DNA from 2 places in the Massilia sp. SYSU DXS3249 genome. Region 2 is predicted to be linked to the other one. Evidence: riboswitches for the same ligand, from Rfam matches in the RefSeq annotation. Region 2 holds a riboswitch; the other holds the start of a gene.
What was found. Region 2 has a riboswitch for thiamine pyrophosphate ahead of ACWCIA_RS12305 (TonB-dependent siderophore receptor). Riboswitches for the same ligand answer to the same signal wherever they lie in the genome.

Region 1 (5,374 bases), on a different contig from region 2:
GACGGCCTTTTCCTGCATGCCCTGCGCCAGCGCCTGCCCTTCCCCGACGCCGCGCTCGGCCGCATACGCGCGTACCTCCTGCGTGATCTTCATCGAACAGAAATGCGGGCCGCACATCGAGCAGAAGTGCGCGACCTTGGCCGATTCCTTGGGCAGCGTGGCGTCGTGGAAGGCGCGCGCCTTGTCCGGGTCGAGCCCGAGGTTGAACTGGTCTTCCCAGCGGAACTCGAAGCGCGCCTTGGACAGGGCGTTGTCGCGGATCTGGGCGCCGGGATGGCCCTTGGCCAGGTCGGCGGCATGCGCAGCGATCTTGTAGGTGATGATCCCGTCCTTGACGTCGGCCTTGTCGGGCAGGCCGAGGTGTTCCTTCGGCGTGACGTAGCACAGCATCGCGGTGCCGTACCAGCCAATGGTGGCCGCGCCGATGCCGGACGTGATGTGGTCGTAGCCGGGCGCGATGTCGGTCGTCAGCGGGCCCAGGGTGTAGAACGGCGCCTCCCGGCATTGCGCCAGCTGGAGGTCCATGTTTTCCTTGATCAGGTGCAGCGGCACGTGGCCGGGACCTTCGACCATGGTCTGCACGTCGTGCTGCCATGCGACTTGCGTCAGTTCGCCGAGGGTCTTCAGCTCGGCCAGCTGCGCTTCGTCGTTGGCGTCGTAGATCGAGCCGGGGCGCAGGCCGTCGCCCAGGCTGAAGGCGACATCGTAGGCTTGCATGATGGCGCAGATCTCGTCGAAATGCGTGTACAGGAAGGACTCGCGATGGTGCGCCAGGCACCACTTGGCCATGATCGAGCCGCCGCGCGAGACGATGCCCGTCAGGCGCCTGGCCGTCATCGGCACATGCGCGAGGCGCACGCCGGCGTGGACGGTGAAGTAGTCGACGCCCTGCTCGGCCTGTTCGATCAGGGTGTCGCGGTAGATGTCCCAGGTCAGTTCCTCGGCCTTGCCGTGGACCTTTTCGAGTGCCTGGTACAGGGGCACGGTCCCGATCGGTACCGGGCTGTTACGGATGATCCATTCGCGCGTCTCGTGGATGTGCTTTCCGGTCGAGAGATCCATCACGTTGTCGGCGCCCCAGCGGATCGCCCAGGTCATCTTTTCCACCTCTTCGCCGATCGAGGACGTCACGGCCGAGTTGCCGATGTTGGCGTTGATCTTGACCAGGAAGTTGCGGCCGATGATCATCGGCTCGCTCTCCGGATGGTTGATGTTGGCGGGGATGATGGCGCGCCCGCGCGCGACTTCGGAACGCACGAATTCGGGCGTGATCTCTCCCGGGATCGAAGCACCGAAGGACTGGCCCGGATGCTGGCGGCCCAGCAGCGCGGCCGTGCGCTGCCCCATCGGACCGGACGCCTCCAGCTGCGCCAGGTATTCCCTGCGCTGCAGGTTCTCGCGCAGGGCCACGAATTCCATTTCGGGCGTGACGATGCCCTGGCGCGCGTAATGCATCTGGGTGACGTTGGCCCCGGCTTTCGCGCGGCGCGGCTTTCTCTGCAGCTCGAAGCGCAGCGCGTCCAGGCCGGGATCGAGCAGGCGTGCGGCGCCATAGGTCGAGCTGGGACCGGGCAGCTGCTCGGTGTCGCCGCGCCCGGCGATCCAGCCGGCGCGCAGGGGATGCAAGCCGCGCCGGATGTCGATGCGCGCGGCCGGATCGGTATAGGGGCCGGAGGTGTCGTAGACGAAGACCGGCGGGTTGGCCTCGCCGCCGAAGCTGGCGGACGTGGGGCTTTGCGCGACCGAACGCATCGGCACCCGGATGTCGGGGCGGCTGCCTTCGATGAAGACCTTGGTCGAATTCGGGAAGGGGGCGATCGCCGCCGTGTCCACCGTGGCGGTGGCGGCGTTGAAGTCTAGCGGGGCATTCATGTGGCTCCTTTGCGTGAGGAGCCAGCAAAGGAGGCGAAAGATGTGCAGGCGCGTGCGTGTGCACGACCGGACTCTCGGAAGCTTCCCTTCGCTGGCATTATCCAGATCAGGTTCAGAGGGTATTTCTCACCCGCGCACCGTATCGATGCGCAGGACCCCTAGCGTGTGCTGCCAAATCGGCAACGGACGGATTATAGCCCATCTGTCCTGCGCCATGCGTCCCTGCCCTTGGGCCTCGGCGGGAGCGCCTGCCGCAGCGGCGTCACATCATCGGCGACTCCTCGTTCATCGGGTGCAGTTCCAGCACGCCGCTCACCAGGCGCACCTCGACGAAGGGCGTCTGCCCCGGCACGATCTCCTTGACCGCCGTCGGCCCGCCCTCGACCGCCACTTCCAGCTGCACGGGAGCGGCCGCCTCGGTTTTCACTTCGAGCGAGTCGGCCCGCGAGATGGTCCAGTCGGTGCTGACGCCCGATTTTTGAAAGACCTGCTCGCCGTTGATCCGCACGCTCACGGTATTGTTCTGGAAGCCCTCTCCCAGCCTGACACGTAACATCATGACCCTCCCCGGGTTATCGGTTTTTGCCACAGGAATACCGGACAGGCCGCGGTGTTCGCAAGCCTGCCCGGCCAGTACCAGCACCAGCGCGAGCGCCGTCAGTACCCGCAGCACCATGGGTGCCTCAGGCCTTCCGGATGTCCCGTGCCGGCGACTCCATCAGCGTGGTCTTCGCCCCCTCTTCGTCCCCGATCTCGCGCTGGGCAAAAGCGAGGCAGGACATCGCCTCCCCGGTCGAGACCGGGTCGAGCACCTGGGCCGACTTCACGCTCGAGAGCAGCGCGATGCTGTCCTCGGCTTTCGGCGCCCGCACGCTGACGATTTTTTCGTCCGCGCCGTCGATGCTCTTGAACGCGCGGGCGGCGTTGACCCCCTTGATCATCCTGACATAGGTGGCCATCGGATGCTCCTGGTAGCGGTCCAGCACCTCGTCGAAGGCATCGTTACCCGAGCGCAGGGAGGCGTTGTCGGAGCCCTTCAGGTACAGCAGCGCGCCCTGGTCCGCGCCCATGAAGAGGTCGGCCAGCCTGTCGTCGTCCTCGCTGACCGGGTAGCGCACCCGGATCGTCAGGATATCCGACAGCACCTGCGAGCCGTCCAGCGCGGCATAGGCGGCGCGCACCCGGTATTGGCCCGGCTGGTCGAAATAGAAGCCGCCCTTGCCGTAGCCGATATAGGCGCTGTCCATGATCTCGTCCTTGATGCCGAGGACGGTCTGGCGATCCCCGACCAGGTGGTCGATCAGCGGTTCGTACGCGCACACTTCCCCGCTCGGCTTGCTGATCACGACCTTGACCAGGCCGTAGTTCGGATGCAGCCAGGTATGGGCGCGGCGTCCGCGCGTGTCGGTCGCCTTCAATGTGAGCTCCAGCACGACCGGCTCGCCGAGCGCGAAGCTGCGCTGGTGGGTCGAGATCGCCAGCACCAGGCCCGACTCGTCGGAGATCGGGTCGGCCATCACCTCGCGGCCCAGCGATGCGCCCACGGCGAAATTGCTCCCGCCCATGACGACATCGTTGCGGAAGCCATGGCGCAGGTGGATCAATTCCTCGTCGTCGAAACGGAAATCGAAACTGCTCCAGAAACCCGCCGGCCCGCCGCTCGGATAGGCCCAGGGGTAGTTCATCCAGGACAGCGAGTCCGGGCGGTTCGGCTTCGGCGGCGAGGCATACTGTTTCTGCCACGAGTGCATCAGGTTGAAGCAGTGCCCGAGCTCGTGCACATAGGTGTAGAGCTGGAGGCGCAGCTTTTCGGCCGTGGTCCCGCCGATGCCGCCGTGGAATACCGCACAGCCCTGGCGCTGCCTGCCCTCCTGGTCGAACATGATGCCGTACAGGCTGGGCCCGAGGTCGTGTTTCTGGGCGACCAGCAGCCAGACGCACCATTGCGGCAGGTCGCGCCACAAGGAGAAGTGGTTTTGCATCGCCGCATGCATCTCGGCATTGCTCCAGCTGGCGCCTGTTCCGGCCTCGCTGGCGTCGATGATGTTGTTGCCCGCGGTCGGCACCATGCCGATCCCCGCTTCGGCGAAGGAACTGACCACGCTCAGCGTGCGCGGCGCTCCGCCCGAGGGCAGCGAACCGGTGTTATAGCTGGCGAACGGCGGTGTCGCGAGGTCCGACACGCAGTCCGTTTCGATGCGCACCGTGCGGAAGTGCAGCGAAGTGAAGGGGCAGTGGTAGGAGGCCCCCGGCGTGTTCGAGACGGTAAAGAATTGCAGGGTCGCCGGAGCCTGGGGCTGGAACAGGCTCACCCGCGGTATCGTCACCTGCACCACCGGGGCGCCGGCCGCGAAGGTGAAACGGCCCTTGCCTTTTGCGACAATCTGCGTCGGGCTCGCCGTGATGACCGGGCTGTCCACGATGAAGGAGCCCACGTAGGACACGGTCTTGCCCAGGGTCTGGTAGAAATCCCCGCTGATCCGCTTCATCGCGCGGACGCGGTCGACGTCGACCCGCAGTTCGATCTGGAAGGCGCCCAGCGCGCCCCCGTAGCAGCCGCTGACCGCCTTCTTGATGACGGGGAGCGGCGGGATCGGAATCTTCGGAATCGGCAGTGGCGGCACCTTCGGCACCGGCGCCAGGTCGGGCGCGGCGCCGGTCGGCCCGGCATCATGCGGCTCGGCAATACCGAGCTCGCCGTTGGACAGGCTGGACACTTCTTCGTAACTCATTTGTCCAATCTGCTGTCCATTGTTCTCCACAAGGGGTTCGTCGCTTGCATTCTCGACCCCGGTTGGATCCAGTTGTGACATGTTCTTCTCCCCGAAACGGCCATCGTTGCGCGCAGCCTGTACGGCGGCGCTCCCTGCTTGCGCAGCTGCCCGGATCAATGGAAACAGGCATCCTGGTTAGACCTTCGGGGCGAAATGTTCGATTCGTCGAGGCCGCCGCTATTCGGGACCAAGGCGAACGCGTTTAGAGACAGATCAAGTAAGGAGCAGAAGCCGGGGCGCGCGGGCACAGCGGCGCGGGCCGGCGTTCCGGCGATGCTCGCGGGATATGCTCGCGATTCAAGGTGACCTATAATGGTTCTTTCGCAAATTCAAACGCCATCACATCATGGAATTAGCCAAGTCTTTCGAGCCAGCCGACATCGAACAATACTGGCGTGCCGAGTGGGAACAGCGCGGGTACTTCGCCGCCACCCTCGACGCCGACAAACCGTCGTTCAGCATCCAGCTGCCGCCGCCGAACGTGACTGGCACCCTGCACATGGGCCACGCGTTCAACCAGACCGTGATGGACGGCCTGACCCGCTACTACCGCATGCGCGGCCATAACACGGCCTGGATCCCGGGCACCGACCACGCCGGTATCGCGACCCAGATCGTGGTCGAGCGCCAGCTCGACGCCCAGAAGATTTCGCGCCACGACCTCGGCCGCGACGAATTCATCAAGAAGGTCTGGGAGTGGAAGGAACAGTCGGGCAACACCATCACCG
Region 2 (5,374 bases):
CCGAGCACCTGGCCGGCGACGCCCTGATACCGAGCCTGAAGGAGAGCCTGCACAAGCTGCAACTGGACTCGCTCGACCTGGCCCTGATCCACTGGCCCTCTCCCGGCGGCAAGGTGGCCGTGCCCGAATCGATGGCGGCCTTGCTCGAAGCGCGCACACTCGGCCTGACGCGCGCCATCGGCGTCTCGAACTTCACCATTCCCCTGATGCGCGAGGCGATCGAGGCCGTGGGCGCGGCGAACATCGCCACCAACCAGGTCGAGCTCCATCCATGGCTGCAGAACCGCGCGGTCGCCGCCTTCTCTCGCGCGCACGACATCCGCGTCACGGCCTACATGCCGCTCGCCTATGGCAAGGTGCTGCACGACCCTGTGCTGCGGGCCATCGCGGCGCAGCGCCAGGCAAGCCCGGCGCAGGTCGCCTTGGCCTGGTCGCTGGCCAAGGGGCACGCGGTGATCCCCTCGTCGACGCAACGGGCCAACCTGGCCGCGAACCTAGAGGCTGCCCAACTGGTACTGGAGCCGGCCGACATCGCCGCCATCGACGCCCTGGACCGCGGCGAGCGCCTGGTGAATCCGGATTTCGCCCCGGCCTGGGACTGAGCTATTCGTCGAGCTCGGGGTAGCGCCGGAAGATGCCTTCCTCGTTGAACGGCAGCCGGCGCGGCGAGCCCAGGTAGGCGGCGATGCGCGGACGGGCCGCAATCCGCGCGCGCAGGGCCGCCAGGTTCGGATGCTCGGCCAGGATGCGCGCAGTCGCCTTTGGGAAGGCGTAATCCAGGCCTTCGAGCACCTGGAACAGGGACAGGTCGGCGTAGCTGAGCTGCGCTCCCGTCAGGAAGTCCTGCTCGCCCAGCACGTGCGCGAAATAGCTGAAAAACTTCGGCATGCGCGCGGCCGTGAACTCGGCGGCGCGGCGGCGCGCCTCCGGCTTCTGGTCTTCGTAATACAGGCCGGCGCCGACCGGATGGTGGGTCTCGTGGGCTTCCGCGACCAGGTCGGCGATGGTCAGCTGCAGCTGGTGGGTCCAGAGCCGGCCGGCCGTGTCCTGCGGCGCCAGCCCGTGGCGCTCGCCGAGGTACATCAGTATTGCCGCCGTCTGGCCGATCGTCATGCCGCCGCTGCGCAGGAAAGGCGGCGCGAAGGCCGGCGTCTGGCCTTCCTTCAGCGCGGCCATCATGGCATCGCTGCCGCCCGGCCCGCGCGCCACATCCTCGTAATCCTCGCCCGCTTCCTCTAAGGCCAGGCGGACGAATTCGCCGCGTCCCTGGATGCCCGGCCAATAAAACAGTTGGTAAGCCATCGTGCCCTCCGCCGTGGTGGAGCCACGAGTATGGAACAGAATCCGGCGGGGCTGCGCGCGCCTCGGATCGGTGCCATGCGTCGGGGATATGGTATCTTTCAGGAAACGAACGGTGACGTTCGATCATAAAAACAGACCGAACTGAAGGAAGAACGATGTTGCGAGGACGCGTCCGCGGCGGGGAACATGCCGGCAAAAATATTGCCTCAAAGAATTTATTTCCCTTGAGCAATCTCACCGCCCGAGCGCCCCAGGTAGGACAACATGAGCCTGTCCGCAACCCGACGTCTCCGAAGGAAGGCTCCATGATCTTCTCTCACCTGACCCGTCACTGGCTGGCCTACCGCCGGCGGCTGCCGCTCTCCTCCTGGCTGCTGTCGACCCTGCGCAGTGCGCGCGTGCTGCTGTTCTACCGCGACCACGCCGCCCTGTGCCAGCTCGATGTCTACCGCAACTACGTGATGGCGGCGCCGCACGACGATCCCTTCCACCATCTCAGCCACCGTGGCTACCTGGTCGAGGGCCTGAGCGCGCGCCAGCGGGTGCAGTGCGTGCTGTCGCACTACCGTTTCGAGGAGACCACCTTCGACGCCGCCTACAAGCAGGCGGTTTACGCGGCCGGCGGCCTGACGCTGTGGCGGCATGCGGCCGAGGGCAGCGAGTTCCTGATCCGGCTCGAGATGGCCTCGCGCATGAATGCCGAGGGCGACCTGACCATCGCCCTGGTCGCCGACGGCAAGGTGCTGCAGCGGCTCTCCTTTTCCTGGGTCGACGGCGCCATTGCCGGCGTGCCGGTGCCGCTGGTGCCCTTCATCGCGCGCAACCAGGGACGCTGGACCGATTCGACCGAAGCCTTCGAGGCTTTCGAGCGCTGCTTCCCCAACAATTCGCCGAGCTTCTTCTGCTTCGCCGCGATGCAGGGCGTGGCCCAGGCGGTCGGCATGGAACAGGTGCTGGCCGTGAAGTGCGAGGCCCACATCGCCTACGACCCGGCGGACGCCAAGCACTTCGCCAACGCCTACGACGGCTTCTGGAAGGTCCTCGGCGGCGTCGAAATGCCGGGTTCGGCCTGGCTGATCGCCTTGCCCTTCTACCTCAAGCCGCTGGCCGACATGCCGTCCAAGCACCGCAAGCGCGCGGCCCAGCGCCGCGAGTACTGGCGCGCGATCGGCGACGGTGCGCGCGGGACACTGCAGCGGCACCTGCTGCATGCGCGCTCGCATCATGAGCATGCGGCGCCCTTGCGCGAAACCGCCGAGGTGTAAGCGGTTTCGTATCGCGCCTTCCCGCCCTGCATTGACAGAACCACCACGGCTCGAGCAGGCCGTGTTACACTCGCGCCTCGCTAGGGGTCCTGGAATTCGCGTTCCGGGTGAGAGATACCCTTCGTACCTGATCTGGATAATGCCAGCGAAGGAAAGCGCAACGCAGTCCCTTTCTTTGTGTGCCCTTCCCCCACGTTGGCTCCGGCTTTTTGTTTAAAAGCGGCGCCTCCGTGCGCCGCTCAAATCCTGAGCAAGCAATGAACCCTGTCTTCAAGCATTCCCTCCTCGCCTGCGCCCTGGCCCAGGCTTTCGCCGTCCATGCGTCTGAACAAACGGCCGAGCCGATCGCCTCGGTCCACGTCAGCGGCAGCAAGTGGGCCGCGAGCGAGCGCGCCAGCGTCGGCGGCTTCGCCGACATGGCGATCATCGACACCCCGGCCTCGATCAGCGCCTTCAGCCGCGAGCAGATGCAGGACCTGTCGATCCGCAGCGCCAGCGAAGCCGTGGCCTACGATGCCTCCGTCGGCGACGCCTACAACGCCGTCGGCTATGCCGAGCAGTTCTCGGTGCGCGGCTTCATGTTGAACAACAACTCGGGCTACCGCAAGGACGGCTTCGCCATTCCGGCCGACACCCAGATCCCGCTCGAAAACAAGGAGCGCTTCGAGCTGCTCAAGGGCGTGGCCGGCATGCAGGCGGGCCTCGCCGCCCCCGGCGGCCTGCTGAACTTCGTCACCAAGCGCCCGACGAATGCGCCCCTGCGTTCGGTGACGGTCGAGGCGCGCGAGCGCGGCACCCTGTACGGCGCCGTCGACCTCGGCGGACGCTTCGAGGACCGCCGCTTCGGCTACCGCGTGAACGCCGCCGCCGAGCGCCTGCGCTCCTACGTGGAAGGCGCCGACGGCAAGCGCCAGTTCGCATCCGGCGCCTTCGACTGGCAGATCACGCCGGACGCACTGCTGCAGCTCGACATGGACATCCAGCACAAGGAGCAGGTCACCGCGCCCGGCTACCAGCTGATCCGCGGCGTGGCGCTGCCGGCCAATGTGTCGCCCAAGACCCTGCTCAACGACCAGCCATGGACCAGGCCGGTCGACACCGACAGCGCCAACCTCGGCCTGCGCTTCGACTACCGCTTTGCGCCCGACTGGCGCGCCACCTTCTCCGCCAACAAGCACTGGTTCAAGCGCGACGACTTCACCGCCTTCCCCTACGGCTGCAGCAACGAGGGCGAGGGCTTCTATCCGGGCTACTGCTCGAACGGCGACTACGACGTCTACGACTACCAGAGCACGGGCGAGCGCAAGACCCCGTTCGGCGTCCAGGCGCAGGTCCAGGGCCGCTTCGCGACCGGCGCCCTGCGCCACCTGCTCACCGCCGGCATCGGCTACAGCGAACGCCACAACAGCTACGGCGACTATGTCTACGACTACGCCGGCTCCAGCAATATCTACGTGAACCAGGTCGTCGATCCTGCGCCGGGCAACCCGAGCACCGGCCCGGTCAGCGAACGCTTCAGCGAGCGCGAACGCTCGCTCTTCGTGCAGGACATCATGACCCTCACGCCGGACCTCGCCCTGCACACCGGCCTGCGCTACGTGAAGATCGCCAGCGAGCAGCTGCCGGAACCGGAGCTCGGCTGGACCTCGAGCCGCGCATCCTTTCTGCTGCCGAGCGTGTCGCTCGTCTACAGCCTGAACCCAGGCTGGAACGTCTACGGCACCGTCGCCCACGGGCTGGACGCCGGCGGCGTGGCCGAGATGGAGACCACCAACCAGAACCAGGACCTGGGCCCGAACCGCTCGAAGCAGTTCGAGCTCGGCACCAAGGGCGAGGTCGGCGGCGTGGCGCTGAGCGCGGCGCTGTTCCAGATCACCAAGGGCTTCGAGTACACGAACGCGGAGAACACGTTTGTCCGCAACGGCAACCAGCAGCACCGCGGCATCGAGCTGGCCGCCCAGCGGAGCAGCGGCGCGCTGACCTACGGCGCCTCGCTGATGGCACTGCGCGCGCGGCAGGAAAACACGGGCGATGCGCTGTACGACGGCAAGCGCGTCACCAATGTGCCGGAGCTGAAGTCGACGCTCTGGGCCGATTACGCGGTCCCCGCCGTGCCCGGCCTGAAGGTCGGCGGCCAGTGGCAGTACGCCGGCGAGAAGTCCTTCGATCCGGAGAACACGGTCAACGTCCCGGGCTACCACGTGTTCGGGCTGAATGCGTCGTATGGGCTGAAGATGGGAGCGACGAACGTGACCCTGCGTGCGCGTGTCGACAACGTGGCGGACAAGTTCTACTGGCGCGACGTGACGCAGCAGCTGGGCGGTTACCTGCTGCCGGGGGCACCGCGTACCTTCCGGTTGTCGGCGCAGGTGGATTTCTGACGGCAAAAGTGTGCTGAGGTCCTGAACGCGTGGAGTCAGGAGGCTCGGCGCCCCCCTCACACCCTACGTCTGGCGCGATGCGTAGGGTGGAGTCCCCGACTCCACGCGTTGCTGCGCCACCGGAACCCGCGGCCGTCTACACCGCGGCGATGACTTTCAACGCCGCTTCCACCTGCCGCACCCGCTGCGCCAGGTCTCCCTGCACCAGCACGAAGGGGATGCCGCGCGCGTCCAGTTCCTCCACCACCATCGCGTACACCCGCGCGCGCACCGCTTCCGATTCGCGCATCAGGCCGTCCGGCACCCAGGGCAGGTCGGGCGCCGTCACCAGCGTCAGCGCGTAGTCGTGCCTGGCCGCCAGCGCGTCGAGCTGCGCATCCACCCTTCCCCAGTACACGCGGCTGTAGAGCGCCGTCATCAGCGGCG

Region 1: it holds a riboswitch for thiamine pyrophosphate, as region 2 does, so the genes downstream of both, thiC (phosphomethylpyrimidine synthase ThiC) here and ACWCIA_RS12305 (TonB-dependent siderophore receptor) in region 2, are expected to answer to the same signal.

The regions. Positions count from the first base shown of each region.
Region 1 is NZ_JBSIPX010000012.1:128,969-134,342, forward strand. Features, by position in the region: gene thiC (phosphomethylpyrimidine synthase ThiC) at 1-1,872, opposite strand, end outside; TPP riboswitch at 1,939-2,042, opposite strand; gene ACWCIA_RS15310 (hypothetical protein) at 2,135-2,548, opposite strand; gene ACWCIA_RS15315 (hypothetical protein) at 2,556-4,604, opposite strand; gene ACWCIA_RS15320 (valine--tRNA ligase) at 4,993-5,374, shown strand, end outside.
Region 2 is NZ_JBSIPX010000009.1:33,675-39,048, reverse strand. Features, by position in the region: gene dkgB (2,5-didehydrogluconate reductase DkgB) at 1-602, shown strand, start outside; gene ACWCIA_RS12315 (glutathione S-transferase family protein) at 604-1,302, opposite strand; gene ACWCIA_RS12310 (DUF535 family protein) at 1,608-2,567, shown strand; TPP riboswitch at 2,640-2,738, shown strand; gene ACWCIA_RS12305 (TonB-dependent siderophore receptor) at 2,825-4,948, shown strand; gene ACWCIA_RS12300 (AAA family ATPase) at 5,085-5,374, opposite strand, start outside.